One region of the Streptomyces sp. NPDC057743 genome, then DNA from elsewhere that is predicted to be linked to it. Evidence: predicted binding sites of a transcription regulator. Region 1 holds the regulator's gene; each other region holds the start of a gene.
The links. The regulator HrcA, encoded in region 1, represses chaperone genes, less so after heat shock. The targets are predictions, from matches to a motif close to TTNGCACTCNGNNNNNCNGAGTGCNAA.
Positions count from the first base shown of each region.

Region 2: the regulator HrcA is predicted to act here: its motif matches at 3,749-3,775, upstream of groES (co-chaperone GroES).
Region 3: the regulator HrcA is predicted to act here: its motif matches at 5,033-5,059, upstream of groL (chaperonin GroEL).

Region 1 is NZ_JBHVJX010000024.1:106,445-115,901, reverse strand. Features, by position in the region: gene ACFVFQ_RS26245 (glucarate dehydratase family protein) at 1-152, opposite strand, end outside; gene ACFVFQ_RS26240 (HAD family acid phosphatase) at 374-1,168, shown strand; gene ACFVFQ_RS26235 (ribonuclease Z) at 1,227-2,132, opposite strand; gene ACFVFQ_RS26230 (histidine triad nucleotide-binding protein) at 2,139-2,498, opposite strand; gene ACFVFQ_RS26225 (OsmC family protein) at 2,694-3,125, shown strand; gene ACFVFQ_RS26220 (16S rRNA (uracil(1498)-N(3))-methyltransferase) at 3,411-4,160, opposite strand; gene ACFVFQ_RS26215 (nitronate monooxygenase) at 4,157-5,317, opposite strand; gene dnaJ (molecular chaperone DnaJ) at 5,405-6,541, opposite strand; gene hrcA (heat-inducible transcriptional repressor HrcA) at 6,542-7,558, opposite strand; gene ACFVFQ_RS26200 (MBL fold metallo-hydrolase) at 7,899-8,636, shown strand; gene ACFVFQ_RS26195 (DUF3097 domain-containing protein) at 8,752-9,457, shown strand, end outside.
Region 2 is NZ_JBHVJX010000006.1:199,435-208,891, reverse strand. Features, by position in the region: gene ACFVFQ_RS09365 (SDR family NAD(P)-dependent oxidoreductase) at 1-113, opposite strand, end outside; gene ACFVFQ_RS09360 (hydroxyacid dehydrogenase) at 354-1,367, shown strand; gene groL (chaperonin GroEL) at 1,535-3,160, opposite strand; gene groES (co-chaperone GroES) at 3,295-3,603, opposite strand; gene ACFVFQ_RS09345 (FtsW/RodA/SpoVE family cell cycle protein) at 4,013-5,446, shown strand; gene ACFVFQ_RS09340 (methyltransferase domain-containing protein) at 5,526-6,773, shown strand; gene ACFVFQ_RS09335 (hypothetical protein) at 6,781-7,128, opposite strand; gene tsaD (tRNA (adenosine(37)-N6)-threonylcarbamoyltransferase complex transferase subunit TsaD) at 7,248-8,405, opposite strand; gene ACFVFQ_RS09325 (GNAT family N-acetyltransferase) at 8,408-8,938, opposite strand; gene tsaB (tRNA (adenosine(37)-N6)-threonylcarbamoyltransferase complex dimerization subunit type 1 TsaB) at 8,989-9,457, opposite strand, start outside.
Region 3 is NZ_JBHVJX010000008.1:110,974-120,430, forward strand. Features, by position in the region: gene ACFVFQ_RS11560 (PTS transporter subunit EIIC) at 1-1,445, shown strand, start outside; gene ACFVFQ_RS11565 (DUF998 domain-containing protein) at 1,663-2,862, opposite strand; gene groL (chaperonin GroEL) at 3,244-4,869, opposite strand; gene ACFVFQ_RS11575 (cold-shock protein) at 5,336-5,539, opposite strand; gene ACFVFQ_RS11580 (MoaD/ThiS family protein) at 6,003-6,335, opposite strand; gene thrC (threonine synthase) at 6,389-7,666, opposite strand; SAM riboswitch class I at 7,684-7,841, opposite strand; gene ACFVFQ_RS11590 (glucosyl-3-phosphoglycerate synthase) at 8,017-8,976, shown strand; gene ACFVFQ_RS11595 (trehalose-6-phosphate synthase) at 9,026-9,457, shown strand, end outside.

The DNA.
Region 1 (9,457 bases):
GTGGCGCCGCCCTCGGTGACCACCTCGATGATCAGGCGCGGGGTGTAGGGCTGGTGCACGCCTTGGGTGTTGAGCAGCGGGGGGTCGGCGATCAGGACCGGGGTGAGGCGGACCTCGGCGACGAGCAGGTCCGCGGGGCGGGGGGCGACCATCGGCGTTCGTCTCCATATGTAGACAACATCCATGGATCGGGATGGAGGCTAAGGAGCGGCCCCGTACACCGTCAAGGGGCTTGCCGGACAGCCCAGTTGAGCCCCGACCCAGGCACCCGCCACCCACCCTTTATCAATCCGTTAATCTGCGCGCGTAGATAGCCGCGCGCCACCTCTGTTACACCTACCCGGGACCACCCCGCTTCCTGAAGGAGCCGCGCATGCCCCGTCCCGTCCTCTCCCGCCGCGTCCGCCTGGGCGGCGCGGTGGCCGCCGCCCTCGTCGCCGGGACCGCGGTGTTCGGCACCGGCCAGGCCACCGCCGAGCACTCCGTGCCGCGCACCGACAAGGAGATCCCCAACCTCACGCAGGTCGAGGACAAGATCAAGGCGTACTACGGCGACACGGTGACGGCCGACGGCGAGCACTACGCCTCCCCCACCAGCAACTACGCCCGCCAGGTCCGCGGCATCGAGGCCAGGGCGCGCACCTACCTGGCGCACGCGCTGGCCAAGAAGGACGCCGGGAAGGCCAAGCCGGCGATCGTCCTGGACATGGACGACACCACGCTGCTGACCTACAACTACGAGCTGAAGGTCGGCTTCAACTTCACGCCCAAGTCCCAGGACGCGTACCTCGAACACACCGACATGGCCGCGGTGTTCGGCATGAACGACCTGGTCACCTGGGCGCACAAGAAGGGCGCCGAGGTCTTCTTCGTCACCGGCCGCAAGGAGGCCCAGCGCGACTGGAGCGTGCGCAACCTCAAGAACGTCGGCTACGACGTCCCGTTGGACCGCGCCCACGTCTACCTGCGCGACAAGGAGCACCCGCCGCCCTACCTGCCGTGCGGCACGACCTGCTCGACCATCGGCTTCAAGTCGGGCACCCGCAAGCACATCGAGTCCCTCGGCTACCGCATCGTCGCCAACTTCGGTGACCAGTACAGCGACCTGGAGGGCGGCGCCGCGCGGCGCACCTTCAAGCTGCCGAACCCGATGTACTACCTGCCGTGAGGTGCGCGGCCCCGGCGCTCGCCCAGGGGCGCCGGGGTCCCGCCCTACGGGCCGCGGGTCAGCGCCTCTTGGGCAACGGGACCCGCAACAGGTCCCTGGCGACGGTGAGTTCGCCGGCGAAGCCCGCCGCGCGCGCCTGTCGCTCGAAGTCCGCGGGGTCGGCGTAGCGCTGCGAGAAGTGCGTCAGCACCAGGTGCCGCACCCCGGCGTCGACGGCCACCTTCGCCGCCTGCCCGGCCGTCAAGTGCCCGTGCTCCTGCGCCAGTTGGGCGTCCTCGTCGAGGAAGGTGGACTCGATCACCAGCATGTCCACGCCGTCCGCGAGGGCGTGGACGCCGTCGCACAGCCGGGTGTCCATGACGAAGGCGAAGCTCTGGCCGGGCCGCACCTCGCTGACCTCGTCGAGGGTCACGCCGCCCAGTTCACCGGCCCGTTGGAGGCGCCCGACGTCCGGTCCTGCGATGCCGTGGGCGGCCAGCCGCTCCGGCAGCATCCGCCGGCCGTCCGGCTCGGTGAGCCGGTAGCCGTACGACTCGACCGGGTGCGAGAGCTTGCGCGCGGTCAGGGCGTAGCCCTTGTCGCGGTCCAGTTCGCCGTCGGCGGAGACCGGCCGCTGTGCGATCTTGACGGTCTCGCGGTAGGCGGTGGCGTACCGCAGCCGGTCGAAGAACCGCTCGCCGCTGGCCGGGTAGTGGGCCGTCACCGGGTGCGGCACCCGGTCGAGGTTGATCCGCTGGATCACGCCGGCCAGGCCCAGCGAGTGGTCGCCGTGGAAGTGGGTGATGCAGATCCGGTTGAGGTCGTGGGCGGCGACGCCGGCCCGCAACATCTGGCGCTGGGTGCCCTCGCCCGGGTCGAAGAGCAGCCCCTGGCCGTCCCACCGCAGCAGATAGCCGTTGTGGTTGCGGTGCCGGGTGGGGACCTGGCTGGCGGTCCCGAGGACGACCAGTTCGCGTACCGACATGGCTCGTTATCCGGGGGGCCACTGGAGGCCGCGGCCCCCGAGGACGTGCAGGTGCGCGTGGAAGACGGTCTGGCCGGCGCCGGAGCCGGTGTTGAAGACGACCCGGTAGCCGGTCTCCTCGATCTGGTCCGCGGCGGCGACCTCGCGGGACTCGCGCAGTATGTCGGCGATCACCTCGGGTTCGGCGCCGGCGAGCGACGCCGCGTCCGGGTAGTGCACCTTGGGGATCACCAGAACGTGCGTGGGCGCCTGGGGGTTGATGTCGCGGAAGGCGACGGTGGTCTCGGTCTCCCGGACGATCGTCGCCGGCACCTCCCTCGCCACGATCTTGCAGAACAGGCAGTCGGCCTGCGGATTTCCCGCCACCGGTGGGCTCCTCCCGGGTCGCGCGGCGTGCGCCGTACGCACCGTGCGTACGCCCTCCGGATGCTAGCCGATCACCCCGCGCGGCCCCGCGGGCCGGTCCAGGAGGCCCCGGAGTCGATCCCGCGGATCGCGACCGGTCTGACCCTAAGCTGACCCCTCAGACCGCATTGGCCCCACAAACGGGAGTTATGCACCATGGCAACCACGCGCACCGCCAAGACCCACTGGGAAGGCAACCTCCTCCAGGGCAAGGGCACCGTGGCCCTGGAGTCCTCCAAGGTCGGCACCTACGACGTGAACTGGCCCGCCCGCGCGGAACAGCCCAACGGCGTCACCAGCCCCGAGGAACTGATCGCCGCCGCCCACTCCTCCTGCTACTCCATGGCCCTCTCGCACGGCCTGGCCGGCAAGGGCCACACCGTCGAAAGCCTCGACACCCAGGCCGACGTCACCTTCCAGCCCGGCGAGGGCATCACCGCGATCGCCCTCACCGTCAAGGCCCGCGTCCCCGGCCTCTCCGCCCCCGACTTCCAGTCCGCAGCCCAGGACGCCAAGCAGAACTGCCCCGTCAGCCAGGCCCTGGCAGGCGTCAAGAACATCACCCTGACCGCCGAACTCCTCTCCTGACCAACACCACCCCCCCCCAGCCCGGACGTTGACCTCCAGAGCACCACAACGGCCGCCCCCCACCGCCCCATTCCCCACCCCACAACGGGAGGGGACGGGCCGGAGGGGCGGGTGTGCGGGACGTAAAGCGAAGCAGTCCCGCACACCCGCCCCGGAGGCCCGTCACCGCACCCAACAGCCCTTGCGCCGCAGGCGCAAACAGCACCCCCACGGCGGGAAAGCCAACAACGTGGGGCACGGCCGGCCGCAGGCCCACGGCGGGAAAGCCGACAACGTGGGCAGAACCTAGCCCCAGCGCCCCGTACGCCCCAACAACAACGCCACCGCCGCCGTCCCGGCCGTAGACGTCCGCAACACACTCGCCCCCAACCGATACGGCTTCGCCCCCGCCTCCGCGAAGAGCGCCAACTCCTCCGGCGAGACGCCGCCTTCGGGGCCGACGACGAGCACGATCGAGCCCGCCGTGGGGAGTTCGGCGGTGGCGAGCGGGCTGCTGCCCTCCTCGTGGAGCACGGCGGCGAAGTCGGCGTCGGCGAGCAGCTCGGCGACCTTCTTGGTCGACAGCGGGTCGGCGACCTGCGGGAACGTCAGCCGGCGGGACTGCTTGCCGGCCTCTCGCGCGCTGGCCCGCCACTTGGCGAGCGACTTGGCGGCCCGTTCGCCCTTCCACTGGGTGACGCAACGGGCCGCGGGCCACGGCACGATGGCGTCCACCCCGGTCTCCGTCATGGTCTCCACGGCCAACTCACCGCGGTCGCCCTTGGGCAGCGCCTGCACGACGGTGAGGGTGGGCGCCGGCGGCTCCTCGGTACGCAGCGCGGTGACGGCGACGGTGAGCCGGTCCTTGCCCTCGACGGCGGCGACGGTGCCCTCGGCGCCGGTGCCGGCGCCGTCCGTCAGGACGATCTCCTCGCCGACCCGGAGCCGCCGCACCGACACCGCGTGCCGGCCCTCGGGGCCGTCCAGGGTGAGCGTGCCGCCGGCCCGTACACCGGCGAGCGCATCGACCTCGACGAGGAAAACGGGCGCCGTCATGCCGCACCTCCACTCGTGCCGAAACCGGCGGAGCCCTCCGCGCCAAAACCGGCGGAGCCACCCGTGCCGTAACCGGCGCCGGCCGGGCGGCCGTTGGCCAACGCGGCGCGGGCGGCGTCGAGTTCGGCCACCAGGACCTCCACCAACTGCCCGGCGGGTAGCTCCCGCGCCAGCCGATGGCCCTGCCCCGCCCAGAGGTTCATCCCCTGGGCGTCGCCCGCCTTGGCGGCGGCCTTGCGGACCGGGGAGGTGAGGTAGTGCACGGCCGGGTAGGCGGCCGGGGCGTACGGGCCGTGCTCGCGAAGGAAACGGTTCACCAGTCCGCGGGCCGGGCGCCCGGAGAACGCCCGGGTCAACTCGGTATGCGTGAACAGGGGGTTGATCAGCGCCTGCTTGTGCAGCGGGTGGGCGCCGGACTCGGGGGTGATCAGGAAGGCGGTGCCGAGCTGCGCCATCGTGGCGCCGGCGGCCAGCACCGCGGCGATCTGGGCGCCGCGCATCAGCCCGCCGGCGGCGATCACCGGGATCTGCACGGTCTCCCGCACCTGTGCCAGCAGCGCCAGCAACCCCAGCCCGGCGCCGGTGCCGTCGGCGTGCGGGTCGTCCCGGTGGGTGCCCTGGTGGCCGCCCGCCTCCACGCCCTGCACGCACACCGCGTCGGCGCCCGACCACTGCGCGGCCTGCGCCTCGGCAGCCGTGGTGACGGTGACGATGGTGTACGTACCGACCTTGGCGAACGCGTCGAGGACCGCCCGCGAGGGGCAGCCGAAGGTGAAGGAGACCACCGGCACCGGGTCGTCCCTCAGGATCGCCAGCTTGGCCTCGTAGCCGTCGTCGGCGGAGCCGTCCGCATCGCCGAGCTCGGTCTCGTACCAGGTGGCCTCGCCGGCGAGTTGCTCGCGGTAGACCTCGACGGCGGAGGCGTCGGCCAACGGGGGTTGCGGCATGAAGAGGTTGACGCCGAAGGGCCGGCCGGTCAGCCCGCGCAGCTGCTTGATCTCCTGGTACATGCCGTCGGCGGTCTTGTAGCCGGCCGCCAGGAAGCCGAGGCCGCCGGCCTCGCAGACGGCGGCGGCCAACGCGGGTCCGGAGCCACCACCCGCCATCGGGGCCTGCACGATGGGGTGGCGGCAGAGATCGGTGAGCGCGGTGGGCATGCCCACATCGTGTCACGCCCCGGGCCCCGCCCAGAACCGGGGCGACGGCCGCGGGAAACCCGCTGACCGCCGCCCCGTTTGGTGCGTCTACCGCCCGTTGAACGCATCCTTCAACCGCGAGAACAGCCCCTGCTGCCCGGGCTGGAACTGCCCCTGCGGGCGCTCCTCGCCGCGCAGCTTGGCCAGCCGGCGCAGCAGTTCCTCCTGCTCGGGCTCCAGCTTGCTCGGGGTCTGCACCTCGACGTGGACGATCAGATCACCACGGCCGTTGCCGCGCAGGTGGGTCACGCCGCGGCCGTGCAGCGGGATCGACTGGCCGGACTGGGTGCCGGGCCGGACGTCGACCTCCTCCATGCCGTCGAGCGTCTCCAACGGGCACTTGGTGCCCAGCGCCGCCGCGGTCATCGGGATGGTGACCGTGCAGTGCAGATCGTCGCCGCGGCGCTGGAACACCGGGTGCGGCAGCTCGTGGATCTCGACGTAGAGGTCGCCGGCGGGGCCGCCGCCGGGGCCGACCTCGCCCTCGCCGGCCAACTGGATCCGGGTGCCGTTGTCGACACCGGCCGGGATCTTGACCGTGAGGGTGCGGCGGGAGCGGATCCGGCCGTCGCCCGCGCACTCCGGGCACGGGGTCGGGACGACCGTGCCGAAGCCCTGGCACTGGGGGCAGGGCCGGGACGTCATGACCTGGCCCAGGAAGGACCGGGTGACCTGCGAGACCTCGCCGCGGCCGCGGCACATGTCGCAGGTCTGCGCCGAGGTGCCCGGCGCCGCGCCCTCGCCGCTGCACGTGGTGCAGACGACGGCGGTGTCGACCTGGATGTCCTTGGTGGTGCCGAACGCGGCCTCGCTCAGCTCGATGTCGAGGCGGATCATCGCGTCCTGGCCGCGGCGGGTCCGCGAGCGCGGGCCACGCTGCGAGGCCGTGCCGAAGAACGCGTCCATGATGTCGGAGAAGTTGCCGAAGCCGGCGCCGAAGCCGCCCGCACCGCCGGCGCCGCCGGCCTGCGAGAGGGGGTCGCCGCCGAGGTCGTAGACCTGCTTCTTCTGCGGGTCCGACAGGACCTCGTAGGCGGCGTTGATCTCCTTGAACCGCTCCTGGGTCTTGGGATCCGGGTTCACATCCGGGTGGAGCTCTCGCGCCAGCCGCCGGAAAGCCTTCTTGATCTGGTCCTGCGAGGCGTCACGGCTGATGCCGAGGACCGAGTAGTAATCCGTGGCCACTTACGACTCCGCGAGGATCTGTCCGACGTAACGTGCCACTGCGCGTACCGCTCCCATCGTTCCGGGGTAGTCCATGCGGGTCGGTCCGACCACGCCCATTTTCGCGACGGCCTCGTCGCCCAAACCGTATCCGACGGTGACGACCGAGGTGGACGTCAGACCCTCGTGAGCATTCTCATGCCCGATGCGTACGGTCATGCCCGAGTCGCCTGCCTCCCCGAGCAGCTTGAGCAACACCACGTGCTCCTCAAGGGCTTCCAGCACCGGCCGGATGGTCAGGGGGAAATCATGCCCGAAGCGCGTCAGATTGGCGGTGCCGCCGATCATCAACCGCTCTTCGGTCTCCTCCACCAAAGTCTCCAGCAACACCGACAGTACTGTCGAAACCGTGGCCCGGTCGTCCTGTTCGAAGGATTCCGGGAGATCCTGCACCAGCTGCGGGACGTCGGTGAAACGGCGGCCGACGATCCGGCTGTTGAGCCGGGCGCGCAGGTCCGCCAGGGACGTCTCGCCGAACGGCGTCTGGCAGTCGATGAGCCGCTGCTCGACGCGGCCGGTGTCGGTGATCAGCACCAGCATCAGCCGGGCCGGGGCCAGCGCCAGCAGCTCGACGTGCCGGACGGTGGACCGCGTCAGGGACGGGTACTGCACCACCGCGACCTGTCGGGTGAGCTGCGCCAACAGCCGCACGGTGCGGCCGACCACGTCGTCGAGGTCGACGGCGCCGTCCAGGAAATTCTGGATCGCCCGCCGCTCGGGGACGGACAGCGGCTTGATGCCGGCCATCTTGTCGACGAAGAGGCGGTAGCCCTTGTCGGTCGGGATCCGGCCGGCGCTGGTGTGTGGCTGGGCGATGAAGCCCTCGTCCTCCAGGGCCGCCATGTCGTTGCGGACGGTGGCCGGGGAGACGCCCAGCTTGTGGCGCTCGGTGAGGGCCTTGGAGCCGACCGGCTCCTCGGTCCCGACGTAGTCCTGGACGATGGCGCGCAGCACCTCAAGCCTGCGTTCACTGAGCATTTCGCCACCTCCAGTCGGCCGTCCCGCCGGTCGTCTCTTACTGGCACTCACCTGGTCCGAGTGCCAGACCCGCAGCCAGTGTACGGCCGGGCGGAGCGGATACAGCAAGGGCGGGCGCACTGAGGGCTTACCCACCACCGTCTGGTCCGACCCCGGGCCGTCCCGGAGAGTTCCCCGAGCGATCCCCTGGAAATCCCTTATACGACGCCTTGTTGGCGCCCCGGGCCCGCGCCGGGGGCGCACCGCGGCGCGCCCCACGAGATACTCGTGCCCGCCGGCATTCCGCCGGGTTTCCACCGGGTGCAGGGCAACGCTATCGCGGGGGCGCTAGCGTCCTGCCATGCGCACCACTTGGGAAGAGGCCGGCTGGGAGCGGCTCGGCGCCGGGGTCGTCCGGCGCCGGATGCCCGGCTGGGACGAGACGGTCGGCGTGATCGCCGGCGCCGACGGGGTGTTGCTCGTCGACACCGGTGCGACCCTCGCCGCCGGGGCAGAGCTGCGCCGCACGATCCGCGGGGTGCTGGGCCGCGATGTGACGCATGTCGCGCTCACCCACCCGCACTTCGACCACGTACTGGGCACCGCGGCCTTCGCCGGCGTCGAGGTGTACGGCGCGGCCGGGGTGGCCGGGCTGCTCCGGGGCGGCGGGGAGGCGCTGCGGCAGGACGCGGTCCGGCACGGCGTGGACCCGAAGGCCGCCGCCGAGGCCGCGGACCACCTGGTCGTCCCGCGCCACCAGGTGGACGGCCGAACGACCCTCGACCTCGGGGGGCGGGAGGTGCTGCTGGTCGACGTCGGCCCCGGTCACACCGCCCACGACCTGGCCGTCCTGGTACCCGGCCGGCCCGGCGAACGGGACGTCGTCTTCTGCGGCGATCTGGTGGAGGAGTCCGGCGAACCCCAGGCGGGCCCGGACGCGCTGCCCCGGCGGTGGCCCGCCGCGCTCGACCGGCTGCTGGCCCTGGGCGGCGAGCACGCCCGGTACGTGCCGGGGCACGGCGCGGTGGTGGACGCGGCCTTCGTCCGCGCGCAACGGGACGCCCTGGCGGCCCGCTTCGGCACCGCCAACTCGCCCTGACCCGAAGGCCGTTGCCCCGCCCCCCTCCCGACGCTCGCCCACCCCAGCGCCCGTGGCACCGCTCGCCACCCAACCCACCGACTGTCCGACCCCCGACCCGTAGGGAACCAACCCCATGCACAGCAGGCACTACAGCCCCGACCTCACTCCCCCCTGGAAGAAGCCGAAGCCGGTGCCCGAGGTGCCGGCCGATCCCGGGCTGGTCGTGGAGGAGGTGGCCACGGGCTACTGCGGCGCGGTCATCCGGTGCGAGAAGACCGCCGAGGGCACGACGGTGACCCTGGAGGACCGCTTCGGCAAGCAGCGGGTGTTCCCGATGGCGCCGCGCGGCTTCCTCCTGGAGGGCAAGACCGTCACCCTCGTCCGGCCGCCGGCCCGCCCGGCGGCGAGCGGGCCGGCGCGCACCGCCTCCGGTTCGCTCGCGGTCCCCGGGGCCCGCGCCCGGGTCGCCCGCGCCGGCCGCATCTACGTGGAGGGCCGGCACGACGCCGAGTTGGTGGAGCGCGTCTGGGGCGACGACCTACGGATCGAGGGCGTCGTCGTGGAGTACCTGGAGGGCATCGACGACCTTCCGGCCATCGTGGAGGCGTTCTCCCCCGGCCCGGACGCCCGCCTCGGCGTCCTGGTGGACCACCTCGTCCCCGGCTCCAAGGAGTCCCGGATCGCGGCGTCGGTGACGGACGGGAACGTGCTGGTCGTCGGCCACCCGTACATCGACGTGTGGCAGGCGGTGAAGCCGTCCTCGGTGGGCATCGCCGGCTGGCCGCAGGTCCCCCGGGGCCAGGACTGGAAGACCGGGGTGTGCCGGGCGCTGGGCTGGC
Region 2 (9,457 bases), on a different contig from region 1:
AGCCGCTTCTCGTCGCGGGCCACCAGCACCACGCTGTGCCCGTCGCTCGCGAGACGGCGGGCGAATGCGGCGCCGATGCCGGCTGTTGCTCCTGTGATCAGTGCAGTCGTCATACCGGAACGGTAGCGGGGCCGACGGGCTTCCCACGCTCGCGGCCGGCGTGGTGTGCCCCAGCCGCCGGACCCGGCCACGTGGTCGTTGCCGGCCGCGCCCGCGCCACGCCGTGTCCGCCCCCGCCGCATGCGAGACGGCGGGGTGGGCAGGGCAAGGGAGCAGGCGCGGCACAGGCGGCGCGAGGCAGGCGGCGGGCGTCGCGGGGTTGGTGGGGCGAGAGGCGAGAGAGGGGTCGCGAGATGCGTGTGGACGTGCTGTTGGCCATGGGGCCGGGGATCGCGGAGAGGCTGCTCGGGGAGGCGCAGCGGGCCCGACTTGAGGGGCTGGCCCGGACGGACGGCCGGCTCGTCGCGCACGAGTTGGCCGCTCCGGGGCCCGAGGTGGCCGCCGCCCTCGCCGAGGCCGAGGTGTTGCTGACCTGCTGGGGCGCCCCGCCGCTCACCGCGGAGGTGCTCGCCGCGGCGCCCCGGCTGCGGGCGGTCGTGCACGCGGCCGGTTCCGTCAAGCAGCTTGTGACGGCGGCCTGTTGGGAGCGGGGCATCGCGGTCAGTTCGGCGGCGGCGGTCAACGCGTTGCCGGTGGCCGAGTACGCCCTCGCCGCCATCCTGTTCGCGAACAAGCGCGTGCTGCACGCCGCCCACCGCTATCGCGCCCTGCACGGCCGGCCCCACGACTGGCTGCGCGAGCTGGACGGTGCCGGCAACCACGGCCGCACCGTCGGCATCGTCGGCGCCTCCCGCATAGGCCGCCGGGTCATCGAGTTGCTGCGCCCGTTCGCGCTGCGGGTGGTGTTGTTCGACCCGTATGTGGACGACGCGGAGGCGGGGCGGTTGGGCGTGCGGCGCGTCTCGTTGGCGGAGTTGTGCGCGGGGAGTGACGTGGTGAGCGTGCACGCCCCGGAGGTGCCCGCGACCCGGCACCTGATCGGCGCGCGCGAGTTGGCCCTGATGCCCGACGGGGCGACGCTGGTCAATACCTCGCGCGGCTCGCTGATCGACGAGGCGGCCCTGGTGGCGGAGGTCTCCAGCGGACGGCTCGCCGCGGTGCTGGACGTCACCGAGCCCGAACTGCCGCCCGCCGACTCGCCGTTGTACGCGTTGCCGAACGTGCTGCTCACCCCGCACATCGCCGGTTCGCTCGGCACCGAGCTGCACCGGATGGCCGACCACGCCCTGGACGAGCTGGAGCGGTACGGGAAGGGGCTGCCGTTCGCGACCCCGGTGCGGCGGGAGGAGCTGGACCGTTCCGCCTGACGGGTCGTTACGGGGCGCTACGAGTCGCGGGATCCGTAACGGGCCTCGCAGGGCGCACCGTTGCCCGCGCCGGCTCACCCGCCAATGGCCGAGGCCCGGCCCCCGGTGAGTGGGGGCCGGGCCTCGTGGTGCCGGCGCGGGCGCGGCCGGCGGGTGTGCGCGGGGTGTCAGTGCGCGTGGCCGTGACCGTGGCCGGCGGCCGGGGCCTCTTCCTCTTCCTTCTTCTCGACGACCAGGGTCTCGGTCGTGAGCAGCAGGGAGGCGATGGAGGCGGCGTTCTCCAGGGCGGAGCGGGTGACCTTGACCGGGTCGATGACGCCGGCCTTGACCAGGTCGCCGTACTCGCCGGTGGCGGCGTTGAAGCCGTTGCCCTTGTCGAGCTCGGCCACCTTGGCGGTGATCACGTAGCCCTCAAGGCCGGCGTTCTCGGCGATCCAGCGCAGCGGCTCGACGGCGGCGCGGCGGACCACGGCGACACCGGTGGCCTCGTCGCCCTCCTTGCCGAGGTTGCCGTCCAGGACCTTGACGGCGTGGACGAGGGCGGAGCCACCACCGGAGACGATGCCCTCCTCGACCGCGGCGCGGGTCGCGGAGATGGCGTCCTCCAGGCGGTGCTTCTTCTCCTTGAGCTCGACCTCGGTGGCCGCGCCGACGCGGATCACGCAGACGCCGCCGGCCAGCTTGGCGAGGCGCTCCTGGAGCTTCTCGCGGTCCCAGTCGGAGTCGGTGGCCTCGATCTCGGCCTTGATCTGGGCGACGCGACCCTGGACGTCGTCGCTGTTGCCGCCGCCGTCGACGATGGTGGTGTCGTCCTTGGTGACGGTCACGCGGCGGGCGGTGCCGAGCACCTCCAGGCCGACCTGGTCGAGCTTGAGGCCGACCTCTTCGGCCACGACGGTGGCACCGGTGAGGGTGGCCATGTCGCCGAGCATCGCCTTGCGGCGGTCACCGAAGCCGGGGGCCTTGACGGCCACCGCGTTGAAGGTGCCGCGGATCTTGTTGACGACGAGGGTGGAGAGGGCCTCGCCCTCGACGTCCTCGGCGATGATCAGCAGCGGCTTGGAGGCGCCGGCCTGGATGACCTTCTCCAGCAGCGGCAGCAGGTCCTGGATGGAGGAGATCTTGCCCTGGTGGATCAGGATGTAGGGGTCGTCGAGGACGGCCTCCATGCGCTCCTGGTCGCTGACCATGTAGGGCGAGAGGTAGCCCTTGTCGAAGGCCATGCCCTCGGTGAAGTCCAGCTCCAGACCGAAGGTGTTGGACTCCTCGACGGTGATCACGCCGTCCTTGCCGACCTTGTCCATCGCCTCGGCGATGAGCTCGCCGACCTGGGCGTCCTGGGCGGACAGCGCGGCCACGGCGGCGATGTCGGACTTGTCGTCGATCGGGCGGGCGGTCGCCAGCAGGTCGTCGGAGACGGCCTTGACGGCGGCGTCGATGCCCTTCTTCAGGGCGGCCGGAGAGGCACCCGCGGCGACGTTGCGCAGACCCTCGCGGACCAGCGCCTGGGCCAGGACGGTGGCGGTGGTGGTGCCGTCACCCGCGATGTCGTTGGTCTTGGTCGCCACCTCCTTGACGAGCTGGGCGCCGAGGTTCTCGTACGCGTCCTCGACCTCGACCTCGCGGGCGATGGTGACGCCGTCGTTGGTGATGGTCGGGGCGCCGAACTTCTTGTCGATCACGACGTTGCGGCCCTTGGGACCGATGGTGACCTTGACCGTGTCGGCCAGCTTGTTGACGCCGCGCTCAAGGGCGCGACGGGCGTCCTCGTCGAACTTCAGGATCTTCGCCATGGGTGCTTCAAGTCCTCTCGTTGCGATCGTCGGCCTCGCCGCCGTGACCGCTCTCGCGAAAACGAACTGCGCCCCTGCCCCGGTCGGTGAGAACGCGGGAACCAGGGGCGCAGATCAGGGCAATTCCGGGTGACTTACTTCTCGACGATCGCGAGCACGTCGCGCGCCGAGAGGACGAGGTACTCCTCGCCGCTGTACTTCACCTCGGTGCCGCCGTACTTGCTGTAGAGCACGACGTCGCCGACCTGGACGTCGAGCTCGACGCGCTTGCCGTCCTCGAAGCGACCCGGACCAATCGCCAGGACGACGCCCTCCTGGGGCTTCTCCTTCGCGGTGTCCGGAATGACCAGGCCCGAGGCCGTGGTCTGCTCGGCGTCGAGCGGCTGGACCACGATGCGGTCCTCAAGCGGCTTGATGGCAACCTTGGAGCTGGCGGTCGTCACGATCCGACCTCCCCCTTCGGAGATCTCACGGGGTTAACTGTCTGAGGTGGCGACCAGGTGGATCCGTCGTCGCGGGTGCCGGACCTGCCCGTCGCTGTGTTGGCACTCTCCGTCGGGGAGTGCCAACGCTGAGACTATGACGCCGTTAGCACTCGGTCAAGCGGAGTGCCAGCGCGGCGGAGACGCGTACCGTGTCTGCTGCCGGTCGGCCGGGCGTGGAGTCGGACACACCTACCCGCTCGGCCGCAACCAGGCCCGCGGCTGCCCCGTCTTGTCCCCGGGACCGCTGACACCGGGCCGTGACCCGGCCGCCCTGCGGCCCTGACCCATCGATGGCGGAGGAACCGTGCGTGGACTGACCAGCGCTCCCCGGGATTCCGGGGGACCGGAGAGCGACGCCGAACGCACCATGACGTTCGCCGCGCTGGCCCAGGCCCCGAACCGTCGGCGGACCGAGGCCTGGCTGCTGGGCTTTGTGGTGCTCATCACCGTCTTCGGCTACGCCTACACCGAGTTGTCCATGAAGGGGCAGATTCCCGGCGGGCTGGCCGGCTTCGCGGTGAGCATGTTCTTCATCGCGCTGGTGCCGCACCTGGTCGTCCGCCGGTTCGCGCCGCGCGCCGACCCCCTGATCCTGCCGTTGGCGACGATGCTGACCGGGATCGGGCTGGTGCTGCTGCACCGGCTGGACATCACCTACGCGGAAAAGCCCCGGCTGAAGATCGCGCAGGCGGCGACCGGGCAGCTGGTGTGGACGGTCATCGGGGTCGCGGTCTGCATCGTGATCCTGATGGTGCTGCGCGACCACCGGCTTCTGCAGCGCTACATCTATCTGACGATGGCCGTCGCGCTGGTGCTGTTGATGGCGCCGGCGTTCTTCGGCGCGGACCAGTTCGGCGCCAAGCGCTGGATCATGCTCGGGCCGCTGTCGATGCAGCCCGGCGAGTTCGTGAAGATCATGATCGTGGTGTTCTTCGCGGGGTATCTGACCGTCAATCGCGATGCGTTGGCGCTGTCCGGGCGCCGGGTGATGGGCATGCAGCTGCCGCCGGGCCGGCAGCTCGGGCCGATCTTCACGATCTGGGTGATCAGCCTGCTGGTGCTGGTCTTCGAGCGCGACCTGGGCACCTCGCTGATCTTCTTCGGCGTCTTCGTGATCATGCTCTACATGGCCACCGAGCGCACCAGTTGGGTGGTCTGCGGTCTGCTGATGGCCGTGGTCGGCGCCGCCGTCGTCGGCTCGACCGAACCGCACGTCAAGGGCCGCGTGATGGCCTGGCTGCACCCGATGGACATCTTCCTGCCGGAGAACAAGCGGCCGCCGGGGCTGATCTCCGACCAGGCCGCCCAGGCGCTGTTCAGCTTCGGCAGCGGCGGCATCGGCGGCACCGGGCTGGGCCAGGGCCACCCCGAGCTGATCGGCTTCGCCGGCAACAGCGACTTCATCCTCACCACCGTCGGCGAGGAGCTGGGCCTGGCCGGGGTGATGGCCGTGCTGCTGCTCTACGGCCTGCTGGCCCAGCGCGGCCTGCGGGTGGGCCTGACCGCCCGCGACCCGTTCGGCAAGCTGCTGGCCGTCGGCCTCGCCGGTGCGCTGCTGCTCCAGGTCTTCGTCGTCACCGGCGGCGTCACCGGGCTGATCCCGCTGACCGGTAAGGCCCTGCCGTTCCTCGCCAAGGGCGGTTCGTCACTGGTCGCGAACTGGGTGATGGTGGCGGTGCTGCTACGGGTCAGCGACAGCGCCCAACGGCGCCGGGAGCCGGTCCGCCCGGCCCCGGAGCGACCGGACGCGGACGCCACCCAACGGGTGCCGCGGATCACCGGGAACGAATCCGGCGCCTGACGACGCCACGGCCACACACGAGTGCCGGCCCGCGGACCATCCGCGGGCCGGCACTCGCGCGTGGCCCACAATGGTGCCGATGACCGACCTCGACACCTTCTCCGCGCTGCTCGCCCCCGAGGGCCAGCAACTCCTGGCCGCCCTGCGGGACTACGACCCGGCGGACGAGCTGACCACCGCCACCCGGCTCCGCCGCGACCACCCCGCCGAGCTGGTCTCGGCCGCGCTCGGGCAGGCCCGGCTGCGGCAGCGGGCGGCCGCGAAGTTCGGCGCGGACGCCGCGCGGATGTACTTCACGCCGGGCGGGGTCGAGCAGTCCACCCGCGCCCCGGTGGCCGCCCACCGCGCCGCCCGGCTCGCCGCGCTGGGCGTGCGGACCCTGGCGGACCTGTGCTGCGGGATCGGCGGCGACGCGCTGGCGCTGGCCCGGGCCGGGGTCCGGGTGTTGGCCGTGGACCGCGACCCGCTGGCCTGCGCGGCGGCCCGGGCCAACGCCGAGGCGCTGGGCCTGGCGGACCGGATCGAGGTGCGGTGCGCGGACGTCACCGAGGTCGACACCGCCGGGTACGACGCGGTGTTCGTGGACCCGGCGCGGCGCACCAAGGCCCGCGGGGGCCGGGTCTTCGACCCCGAGGCGTACTCGCCGCCGCTGTCCTGGGCGATCGGGGCGGCCCGCACGGCGCCGTTCGCGGCGTTGAAGATCGCGCCCGGGGTGCCGCACGAGGCGCTGCCTGAGGATGCCGAGACGGAGTGGATCTCCGACGCGGGGGACGTGAAGGAGGCCGTCCTGTGGTTCGGCACCGGCCGCGGCGGCGCCCGCCGCGCCACCCTGCTGCCCGCCGGGGACTCCCTGGTCGGCGCCGGCCTGCCCGACCCGCCCACCCGTCGCCCGACCACCACCCCAGCCGGAGACGCTTCGCGTCGCCCCCCTGTTGGGACCGTCGGCGACTGGCTCTACGAGCCGGACGGCGCGGTCATCCGCGCCCACCTGGTCGCGGACGTCGCCGAGCAGGTAGCCGGCCGGCTGATCGACCCGACGATCGCCTATGTGACCGCGGACCGGCTGGTGCCGACGCCGTACGCGACCGCCTACGCGGTCACCGACGTACTGCCGTTCAACGTCAAGAAGCTGAAGGCGCTGCTGCGGGAGCGCGGGGTGGGCGTCGCGGTGATCAAGAAGCGCGGGTCCGCGGTGGAGCCCGAGGAGCTGCGCCGGAAGCTCAAGTTGGCCGGGCCGCACTCCTGCACGGTCTTCCTCACCCGCGTCGCGGGGGCGCCCACCATGCTGCTGGGGCACCCGGCGGCCGAGGGCGCCGCACCGGCCTGACGGCCGCTCAGGCCAGGTCGGTCAGCTCCTCGGCGTAGACCTGGGAGAGCGGCTGCGGACCGACGTACTGCTGACAGCTGCACTGCCGGGCCTCGTAACGGAGGGGCTTCTTCTCGGCGTCCCAGGCGACGGCGGTCTGGACCGTCTCGTGGCAGCGGCCCTGCTTGTCGTGCTTGGCGAGGTGGTGCTCGCAGCCGCACACCGGGGCCGGCGACTGGTCCGCGGCCCCCAGGGCCAGCCGGTCCTCCCGCCGGGCCTCGATGAGGTCCAACTTGCGCTGGTGGCGCGTCTTCAGCGCCCTGCGGACCGTGCTGGTCGCCGCGGACCCGGCGTAGATCGCCGGTCCGGCCAGCATGAAGAGATACCACCAGTTCACTGCGCGCCCCCGCTTCCCCGTCTGTGACCTGGGCGCTTCCCCCACGCCCAGGCCACCAGAATACGGGCCGCGCCAAGGCCCCAACGGCCGGCGGACGCCTACGAGTACAGGTTGTCCTTGCTCAACTCGTGGAAGTGGTCGTGGTCATGGTCATGGCTGTGACCGTGCTCGTGACGATGGCCGTGACCGTGCTCGTGGCCGCCCGGGGCCGGGACGTGGGTCTCGGTGACCGGCAGCGAGGAGTCCGCGGAGAGCTCCCAGGCGGAGGCCGGGCGGTTGCGGGCCACCATCTCGGCGCCCAGGGCCGCGACCATCGCCCCGTTGTCGGTGCACAACTTGGGCCGCGGCACCCGCAGTTGGATGCCGGCGTCCTCGCAGCGCCGCTCGGCCATCGCCCGCAGCCGGGAGTTGGCCGCCACCCCACCACCGATCATCAGGTGGTCCACGCCGTTGTCCTTGCAGGCCCGCACCGCCTTACGGGTCAGCACGTCGACGACCGCCTCCTGGAACGACGCCGAGACGTCCGCCACCGGGACCTCCTCCCCGGCCGCCCGCTTGGCCTCGATCCAACGGGCCACCGCGGTCTTCAGGCCGGAGAAGGAGAAGTCGTAGGCGGGGTCGCGGGGGCCGGTCAGCCCGCGCGGGAAGCGGATCGCCTCCGGGTCGCCCTCGCGCGCGTAGCGGTCGATGACCGGGCCGCCCGGGAAGCCGAGGTGGAGCACCCGCGCCACCTTGTCGAACGCCTCGCCTGCCGCGTCGTCGATGGTCGAGCCGAGCGGGCGGACGTCGGAGGTGATGTCCGGGGCCAGCAGCAGCGAGGAGTGGCCGCCGCTGACCAGCAGCGCCATCGTCGGCTCCGGCAGCGGGCCGTGTTCGAGCTGGTCGACGCAGATGTGCGAGGCGAGGTGGTTGACGCCGTAGAGCGGCTTGCCCAGCGCGTAGGCGTACGCCTTGGCGGCCGAGACGCCCACCAGCAGCGCGCCGGCCAGGCCGGGGCCCGCGGTGACCGCGATGCCGTCCAGGTCGGAGGCGGCCACCCCGGCCTCCTTCAGGGCGCGCTGGATGGTGGGAACCATCGCCTCCAGGTGCGCGCGGGAGGCCACCTCGGGCACCACGCCGCCGAAGCGGGCGTGCTCGTCGACGCTGGAGGCGACCGCGTCGGCGAGCAGGGTGTGACCGCGGACGATGCCGACGCCGGTCTCGTCACAGGAGGTCTCGATGCCGAGGACGAGCGGTCCGCCGCGAGAGTCAGCCATGTTCACGTTCCTTGTACGGAGGGTGCTTCGGAGGAGGTCTGGGAGGGGCGGCGCATCACCAGTGCGTCGACGTTGCCGGGCTGGTAGTAGCCGCGGCGGAAACCGATCGGCTCGAAGCCGAAGCGCTCGTAGAGGCGCTGGGCGCGGGCGTTGTCGACCCGCACCTCCAGCAGCACCTCATGGCACTCGAAGGCGGTGGCGGCGCCCAGCAGCGCGGTCAGCAGCCGGCCGCCGAGGCCGGTGCCCCACTGGTCGCGGGCGGTGGCGATGGTCTGGACGTCGCCGGTGCCGTCGATCGCGGCCAGCCCGCCGTAGCCGACGATCCGACTCTCGGCCTGCCCCTCGCCCGACCACCGCCCCTCAACGGCACCGCTGCGCGGCGGCGCCTCCAGTTCGGCGACGAGATAGCGGCGGGTGGCCAACGGGCCGCGGGCGTGGGCGAGTTCGGACCAGAACATCCCCGGCGACCAGGCGTCCTCGGGGAACAGGTCGCGCTCCAGCGCCAGCACGCCGGGCAGGTCCCACCACCGCATCTCCCGCAGTACGGCGGGGGATGCGGTCACGGTCGCGTCCGCGGGACCGCTCACTTCGGGGTGACCACCTTGTAGTTGGCGGGCACCTGGGCGTCGGGGCGGCGCAGGTACAGCGGCCGCGGCGGCAACAGTTCCTCGCCGGCGGCCAGCTTGGCGGCGGCCAGTTCGGCGAGCGCGGCGGCGGACTGGTGCGCGGGGCCGTCCCGGTGGACGCCGGTGAAGACGGTGTCGTAGAGCAGCGCGCCGGCGCCGACGGCCGGGACGCCGGCGACCTGCTCGGCGATGTCGGCGGGGCGGTCGACGGCGGGGTCGGTCAGCCGGGTCCGCGCATCCCCGTAGCGGGCCCAGTAGACCTCCTTGCGGCGGGCGTCGGTGGCCACGATGAACGGTCCGGTCAGGCCCGAGGCGTGGGCGATGCCGTCCAGCGAGCACAGGCCGTGGACGGGAATGTCCAGCGCCGCCCCGAAGGTGGTGGCGGTCGCCAGCCCCACCCGCAGCCCGGTGTACGGGCCGGGGCCC
Region 3 (9,457 bases), on a different contig from region 1:
AAATCGTGCTCGGCCCCGGCACGGTCGCCCATGTCACCCCCGAATTCGACCGCCTCCTCAACGAGCTTCCAGCCCACGCCCCCACAACCGCCCCTACGCCCACATCCACAACCACACCCGCCCCCACCACATCCCAGGCAACCAACGGGTCCACCCCCGCCGACCTAGCCGCCCGGGGCGCCGCCCTCAAGGCCCGGCAGAAGGCCCGCAACGCCACCCCGGTGAAGCTGTTCCTCCGCCGGATCGCCAACATCTTCGTGCCGCTCATCCCCGCCCTCATCGGCTGCGGCATCATCGCCGGCCTCAACGGCCTGCTCACCAACGCCGGTTGGCTGCCCGCCCTGGTCCCGGCCCTGACGGCCATCGCCTCCGGCTTCATGTCCCTGATCGCGGTCTTCGTCGGCTACCACACCGCGAAGGAGTTCGGCGGCACGCCCGTCCTCGGAGGAGCCGTCGCCGCCGTCACGGTCTTCCCGGGCATCGCCCATGTCACCGCGTTTGGCCAGCAGTTGGCACCCGGCCAAGGGGGCGTCCTTGGTGCCCTGGCCGCCGCCCTGCTCGCCGCCCAGTTGGAGAAGCACTTCCGCAGACGCATCCCCGAGGCCCTGGACGTCCTCCTCACCCCCACCCTCACCGTCCTCCTCACCGGCCTGGTCACCGTCTTCGGCCTGATGTGGGCCGCAGGCGAGGTCTCCGCCGCCATCGGCACCGCCGCCACCTGGCTGCTCGCCCACGGCGGCGCCATCGCCGGCTTCCTCCTCGGCGGCCTCTTCCTCCCCCTGGTGATGCTGGGCCTCCACCAGGCCCTCATCCCCATCCACACCACCCTGATCCAGCAGCAGGGCTATACGACCCTGCTGCCGATCCTCGCCATGGCCGGCGCCGGCCAAGTGGGCGCCGCCCTCGCCCTCTACGTCCGCCTCCGCCACAACCACTCGCTGCGCACCACGATCCGCTCCGCCCTCCCCGCCGGCTTCCTCGGCGTCGGCGAACCCCTGATCTACGGCGTCTCGCTCCCCCTCGGCCGCCCCTTCATCACCGCCTGCCTCGGTGGCGCGTTCGGCGGCGGCTTCATCGGCCTGTTCAACCAACTCGGCGACGCCGTCGGCGCCACCGCCATCGGCCCCTCCGGCTGGGCGCTCTTCCCGCTGGTCAAGGGCAACCACCCGCTCACCACCACACTCGCCGTCTACGCCCTCGGCCTCCTCATCGGCTACGCCGTCGGCTTCATCGCCACCTACTTCTTCGGCCTCAGCAAGCAACAGCGCACCGACCTCAACACCCACGACAACCTCGACGGCATCGATGACCTCAGCATCCTCGACAGCCCCAACGCCCCCACCAACGAACCGGCCACACCCCCGGGGCCCGACACCACCACCCACGACGCCCTGCGGCCCCCCACCCCCGACCCTCGAACCACGGCGCTCAAAGGCACCGGATAACCGTCCAACCCCTCACCCACCGCACTCCGCCCCGCCCCCCTCACCCCAAACCGACGCCCTCACAGAACCAGAACCAGCCCCCGCAGAGCCAGCCCCTCAGCACCACCCCCCACGGCCCAGCGCCCTGCTGCCCCGGCACCGCGCCCCGGCGCAGCCGACCCAACCTCCCTCAACCGCACCCCTCCGGACGGTCCCAACTCCTACGACCCGGCCCCTCTCACCCCGCCCCCTCCGGACCAGACGCCTCCACCCCGGCTCCCGCCGGACCGACTCCCTCCCCACCAGGTCCACGCCCACGTCCAACCGGTCCGCGCTCGCCTCCTCCAGGAAGTTCACCCTCCGACTTGAGAGGCACACCCTCGCCCCCAAGCGGAGCGCTCCCCTCGCCATGGGGCCCGGGCCCACTCCCCCGCCCGCGATGTCCCCCTTCAGTTCCCGCGCCAATTCCCCCTTCTCCTCCAGGGAGTTCACCCTCGCGCCCAAGGCAACCGTCTTCCCGCCCAGGAAGCGCACCGTCGCCTCCAAGAGGACCGCCCTCCCACACGGAAAGCACACCCTCCCCACCACGGGGGCGGCTCTCCGGCCCGGGAAGCGCGCCGTCCCCCTCACTGAGTTCGTCCACCCGCCCCAGAGGTTCGCTCCGGCAGGCGCGCCTGAGCCCTTCGACGTACCGCTCCCAGCGGCCGTCCCAGTGGCCGGCCCAGCGCCGCCGCCGGCGCGCCGAGCGCCCCAACTCCGTGGCCAGCAGGGCGAACCACACGCCCACCAGCACCAGGTGGACGCGCTGCGGTACGCCGTGCCAACCGGGGTGCCCCAGGAGCGGGCCGACGGTGAGGATCGCGGCGGGCATCGCCACGGCCAGGACGCGCGGGCCCCAGCGACGGACCGACGGCATCGGCGGCCGCTGCACCGCGGCCGCACGGCTCAGGCACGCCATCGAGGCGAAGAGGAAGAAGTGGGCGAAGGCGCTCGTGGCGGTGTGCCAGGGGTGGACGGGCTCGCAGCCGGGCTCCAGCGAGGGGGCGCAGGCCATCGGGAGCAGCACGTCGGCCAGCGAGGAGAGCCCGAGGCCGACCAGTGCGAGCCAGCCCGCGCGGGCCCAACGGCCGTGCCCGGCGGGCGTGCTGCGGGCGAGCAGGGCGCCCACGATGACGAGGAGTGCGCAACCGCTCTCCAGGGCGCCGAAGAGCACCCGGAACCGCTGGTCGGCGGCGTAGAGCTCGCTGACGTAGGAGTGGCGGGGGTCGAGGCCGGTGGGGAGTCGGAATTCCAGCAGCCACCAGTTGTAGAGCAGGGCGGCGGCGCCGAAGAGCACGGCCGCCGTCGCCTCCCGGCCGGCGTAGTGGGTGGTGGGCGCGACCACGGGCTCGTAGGCGGTGCGGTCGCCGGTCCGCGTGGGGTTCGGGACGTTCGGCACGTGCGGGTCCTGTTCCGGGTGGGGTCGGGGGCCTGGGGCCTGTCCGATGGGTCATGGCCGGGACCGCCCCTGACCCATCGGACGGGCCCTAGTGCGAAGGGTCTCCCCGGCATGGCCCTCCACGTAGGAGCGCCGGGTGGAGGCGCGCCGAGCCGCCACCCGTCAGGCCGAACCGATCCCCTGAACGCGGTATCCGGCCATGCCCGTCCTCGCGTTTGACGCGCCGTCAGTGCGTGGGAGGGGCGCCCGCCGTAGGCCCTCGCCGCATGTCCCGCGCCCCGTAAGACGAGGACCCCGGATACAACGCCGCCGGGGCGGCACCCCCTTGGGAAGGAGGTGCCGCCCCGGCGAACGGAACGGACGAGATCAACCAGGGGTTGATCAGAAGTCCATGTCACCGCCCGGCATGCCGCCCGGCGCGCCGGCAGCGGCGGCCTTCTCCGGCTTGTCGGCGATGACGGCCTCGGTGGTGAGGAAGAGCGCCGCGATGGAGGCGGCGTTCTGCAGCGCGGAGCGCGTCACCTTGGCCGGGTCGATGATGCCCTCGGCGATCATGTCGACGTAGTCGCCGGTCGCGGCGTTCAGGCCGTGACCCGGGGTCAGGTTGCGCACCTTCTCCACGATGACGCCACCCTCAAGGCCGGCGTTCACGGAGATCTGCTTGAGCGGGGCCTCCAGGGCCAGCTTCACGGCGGCGGCACCGGTGGCCTCGTCGCCGTCCAGCTCCAGCTTCTCGAAGACCGAGGAAGCCTGCAGCAGGGCCACGCCACCACCGGCGACGATGCCCTCCTCGACGGCCGCCTTCGCGTTGCGAACGGCGTCCTCGATGCGGTGCTTGCGCTCCTTGAGCTCGACCTCGGTCGCGGCGCCGGCCTTGATGACGGCCACGCCGCCGGCCAGCTTCGCGAGGCGCTCCTGGAGCTTCTCGCGGTCGTAGTCCGAGTCGCTGTTCTCGATCTCGGCGCGGATCTGGTTGACCCGGCCCTGGACCTGCTCGCTGTCGCCGGCACCGTCGACGATGGTGGTCTCGTCCTTGGTGATGACGACCTTGCGGGCGCGGCCGAGCAGGTCGAGACCGGCGTTCTCCAGCTTGAGGCCGACCTCCTCGGAGATGACGGTGCCACCGGTGAGGATGGCGATGTCGCCGAGCATGGCCTTGCGGCGGTCACCGAAGCCGGGCGCCTTGACGGCGACGGACTTGAAGGTGCCGCGGATCTTGTTGACGACCAGGGTCGACAGGGCCTCGCCCTCGACGTCCTCGGCGATGATCAGCAGCGGCTTGCCGGACTGCATGACCTTCTCCAGGAGAGGCAGCAGGTCCTTCACGTTGCCGATCTTGGAGTTGACGATGAGGATGTACGGGTCCTCAAGCGCCGCCTCCATGCGCTCCATGTCGGTCGCGAAGTACGCCGAGATGTAGCCCTTGTCGAAGCGCATACCCTCGGTGAGCTCCAGCTCCAGACCGAAGGTCTGGGACTCCTCGACGGTGATGACGCCTTCCTTGCCGACCTTGTCCATGGCCTCGGCGATCAGCTCGCCGATCTGCGGGTCGGCGGCGGAGATGGACGCGGTGGAGGCGATCTGCTCCTTGGTCTCGATCTCCTTGGCCTGGTCGAGCAGCGCACCGGAGACGGCCTCGACGGCCTTCTCGATGCCGCGCTTCAGGGCCATCGGGTTGGCACCGGCAGCGACGTTGCGCAGGCCCTCGCGGACCAGCGCCTGGGCCAGGACGGTCGCGGTCGTCGTGCCGTCACCGGCGACGTCGTCCGTCTTCTTCGCGACCTCCTTGACCAGCTCAGCGCCGATCTTCTCGTACGGGTCCTCCAGCTCGATCTCCTTGGCGATGGACACACCATCGTTGGTGATCGTGGGGGCGCCCCACTTCTTCTCAAGGACGACGTTGCGGCCCTTGGGGCCGAGGGTGACCTTGACGGCGTCGGCGAGCTGGTTCATACCGCGCTCAAGGCCGCGCCGCGCCTCCTCGTCGAACGCGATGATCTTGGCCATGTGAAGTGGTCCCTCCGGACTGATGGGGGTACCCCCGACTCGAACCAAGCCGAGCTTGGGGGAGGAAGCTCCTGGACCGTGCTGGCGCCCGCGACGGACGGCCTACATGCCGCGCGGTTCCTTGCCCCACCCGGCGTGCGGGCCTCACCGACCCGGTCCTCATTCAGCACTCTCACGAGGAGAGTGCTAACGCAATGATTAGCACTCGCACCCATCGAGTGCAAGCGGCATCGGAGATGTCTCCCCCGGGGATCACGGTCGGGCGACGGGTGGACGCGGGCGCCTGACCGGCGGCCACCCGGCTCGCGGCACCACCCTTGCCACCCCTGCCTCCGTGCGCGCGCCCCGCGCGCCCGCGTAGCACGGCGGTACGGGCCCGAACTCCGGGCCCGGGAACAGCAGAAGGCCCGCAACCCCGTACGCGGGGATGCGGGCCTTCTTTCCAACGATGCAGTCGGCCGCCGCCTCAGGCGGTGACCCGGACCATGTCCGCCTGTGGCCCCTTCTGGCCCTGCGAGATCTCGAACTCGACCCGCTGACCCTCCTCAAGGGTGCGGTACCCGTCCATCTGGATCGCGCTGTAGTGGACGAAAACATCCGCACCACCGTCGACCGCGATGAAGCCGTACCCCTTCTCCGCGTTGAACCACTTGACGGTGCCCTGAGCCATGCCTAACTCCCCTATTACTGGCCCTTGCACAGGACCGCACTCCGCGGACCCGGGTCAGACCTCACCCCTGGGAATGGTCCGTGGGGTGTGCGCCGGAACGCGTCGACCGCCGCTGAATGTATCTGGACCGATGCCCAGCGCAACAGGTCAATCGGACGAGAATTCTGGAGTCAGAGAAACGGCCGTATGCGCTCAAATGCCGTTATTCCAGAGCAAGTCGGGCCGGGAATAAGGCACACAGCCGACAAATCGCGCACACAACTTGCGCACAACTCACCGCGATCTCATATGCGTTCGGCATGCACGCGGAGATAAACGGAGGGGGATCGCCCCAATGGTATCCCCTTTCACCACACGGAATTGCCCCGTCCGTTTGGCACGGACGGGGCAATTTCCGGACACCACCCGGACAGAGTTGGCGCAAATCCGATCTGCGCGCTCCGCGCGGGGCGGTCGAGGGGCCTCAGCAGCCGCCCGCCCGTCGCCCGACCACCACCCCGGCAGGACGGGGCTGCGCCCCGGAACCTCCAGCCACCGCCGGAATGATCGAGACGCCCGCGCCTTCCGGGGTCGGGGTCGCAAGGCCCTGCTCGAAGCGGACGTCGTCGTCGTTGACGTAGACGTTCACGAAGCGGCGGAGCTTGCCGGCGTCGTCGAGCACCCGGGCCGCGATGCCGGTGTGGTTCTTCTCCAGGTCGGCGATCACCTCGGAGAGGGTCGCGCCCTCGGCCGGGACCTCGGCCTTGCCGCCGGTGTAGGTGCGCAGGATGGTGGGGATGCGGACGGTGACGCTCATGTTGCTGCCTCCAGGGCTGCGGGAAGAGGGGGAGCGGGAGGGGCGGGGCCGGCTCAGTCCGCCAGGCCGGCCGCGCGGAACGCGTCCAGGTCCGGGCGGATGGTGGCGGTGGGCCCGGAGGCGACGGCGTCGAGGGTCTTCAGCCCGTCGCCGGTGTTCAGCACCACCGTGGTCAACGACGGGTCCAACACACCGTTCTCGATCAGCTTCTTGGTCACGCCGACGGTCACCCCGCCCGCGGTCTCCGCGAAGATCCCCTCCGTACGGGCCAGCAGCTTGATGGCCTCCACGATCTGGGGGTCGGTGACGTCCTCGACGGCGCCGCCGGTGCGGCGCGCGATGTCCAGCACGTACGGGCCGTCGGCCGGGTTGCCGATCGCCAGCGACTTGGCGATGGTGTTCGGCTTCTGCGGCCGGACGACCTCGTGCCCGGCCTTGAAGGCCACCGACACCGGCGAGCAGCCCTCGGCCTGCGCGCCGAAGATCTTGTACGGCTTGTCCTCGACCAGGCCGAGGGCGATCAGCTCCTTCAACCCCTTGTCGATCTTGGTGAGCTGGGAGCCGGACGCGATCGGGATGACCAACTGGTCCGGCAGTTGCCAGCCCAACTGCTCGCAGATCTCGTACGCCAGGGTCTTGGAGCCCTCGCCGTAGTACGGGCGGAGGTTGACGTTGACGAAGCCCCAACCCTCGCCCAGCGGGTCGCCGATGAGCTCGGAGCAGAAGCGGTTGACGTCGTCGTAGTTGCCCTCGATGGCGACCAGGTCACCGCCGTAGACCGCGGCCATCACGACCTTGCCGGGCTCCAGGTCGTGCGGGATGAAGACGCAGGACTTCAGGCCCGCGCGGCGCGCCGCGGCGCCGACCGCGCCGGCCAGGTTGCCGGTCGAGGAGCAGGAGAGGGTGGTGAAGCCGAAGGCGCGGGCGGCCTCGACGGCGATCGCGACGACCCGGTCCTTGAAGGAGTGGGTCGGGTTGCCGGAGTCGTCCTTGACGTACAGGCCGCCGGTGACGCCCAGTTCGGCGGCGAGCCGGTCGGCCTTGACGAGCTTGGTGAAGCCGGGGTTGAGGTTGGGCTTGTCGGCCACGTCGGCGGGGACGGGCAGCAGGGGGGCGTAACGCCAGATGTTGGCGGGGCCGGACTCGATCCGCTTCCGCAGGCCCTCGGGGTCACCGGTCGGCAGGTCGTAGGCGATCTCCAGCGGGCCGAAACACTCCTGGCACGCGAAGATCGGGCCGAGCTGGAAGCGCTGTGCGCACTCGCGGCAGGAGAGCGCGACGGCGGGGCCGAGGGCAACAGCGGGGGTGGGTTCGGTTGCTTGCACAGCCATGGAGGCGAGGCCCTTTCTCCTCATCTTCCTCACGGCGCATTTCGCCGCGAGACGGATTTGGCACCTTCCCTAGCCGGGAGCCTCGCGCGCGCACTGTGCTGTCTTGCGGCGGAGACCGGCTGGAGGGTTGCCGGGGCTTCAACGGGCCGTATCCCTCTGCCCCTCTGGATGAGCGCTATGGCGCTGGGCGGAGCCCAGGCATTTGTTGCGCGGCGACCCCGACATGCGGGGCGCGTCCGCGTTGTTCAAGACTGTAACCGAAGGCACTGACCGTTGAGATAGTCGTCCGGTCCGCGAGATGGATCACATAACGGGCTCCCGTTCGGGGCCCACCGAGGAGAGTCGTAGACGTGCTGGAAGAAGTGGAGCGCTGGCTGGCCGAACGCTCCTGGTCCGCCGCGGACCGCCCGCTTGCGCGGCTGCTGGAGGCCAAGCACCAGACGGGCCAGACGGTCAGCGTGGTGCTGCCCGCGCTCGACGAGGAGGCGACGGTCGGCGCCATCGTCACCGCGATCCGCGCCGATCTGATGACCGGGGAGGTGCCGCTGGTCGACGAGCTGGTGGTGCTGGACTCGGGCTCCACCGACCGCACCGCCGAGGTCGCCGCGGAAGCCGGCGCCCGGGTCGTCCACCGGGACAGCGTGCTGCCCCGTATGCCCGCGCTGCCCGGCAAGGGTGAGGTGCTCTGGCGCTCGTTGATGGTGACCGGCGGCGACATCGTCTGCTTCGTCGACGCCGACCTGCGGGAGTTCTCCGCCACCTTCGTCTCGGGGATCGTCGGGCCGCTGCTGACCGACCCGGACGTCCAGTTCGTCAAGGCCATGTACGACCGGCCGTTGGAGACCGGGCAGGGCCCGGCGCCCGGCCAGGGCGGGCGGGTCACCGAGCTGGTCGCCCGGCCGCTGCTCAACCTCCACTGGCCCCAACTGGCCGGCTTCGTGCAGCCGCTGGGCGGGGAGTACGCGGCCCGGCGCTCGCTGCTGGAGCAGCTGCCGTTCCCGGTCGGCTACGGCGTGGAGCTGGGCCTGCTGGTGGACGCCCTGCACACCGTCGGGCTGGACGCCCTGGCCCAGGTGGACGTCGGGGTCCGCAAGCACCGCCACCAGGGCGGCCAGGCGCTCGGCCGGATGGCCGCCGCCATCTACCGCACCGCCCAACTCCGGCTGGCCCGCGGCCACTTGATCCGCCCCCGGCTGACCCAGTTCGACCGTGGGGAGCACGGCTTCGTGCCGCGGACGACCGCGGTGGACACCGAGGAGCGGCCGCCGATGGCCGAGATACCCGAATACGCGGAGCGGCGGGCCGCCTGAGAGGCGGCCCGTACGTTTGCGCGGTTCCCCGGCGGGTTAATGTCGCGACATGGTCTCCGAGACGGTCTCCGAGCGCAGTCCGGTCCAGCCAGGTGCTTCAGTCCTCGTCGCGTCCAACCGCGGGCCGGTGTCGTACGCCCTGGGAGCGGGCGGCGAACTGACCGCCAAGCGGGGCGGCGGGGGGCTGGTCTCCGGGCTCTCGGCCATTGGTCCTGAGACGGACGCGGTGTGGGTCTGTGCCGCGCTCGGGGACGGTGACCGGGAGGCGGTGCGGCGGACCGGCGGGCTGCTGGACGTCGCGGACACCGGCGGGCAGCGCGTGCGGATGCTCGACATCCCGGCCCAGGTGCACGCCGCGGCCTACAACGACGTCGCCAACTCCGTGCTGTGGTTCGTCCACCACATGCTGTACCAGACGTCGCTGGAGCCGGCGTTCGACGGGGACTTCCGCGACCAGTGGGCGGCGTACGAGGCGTACAAC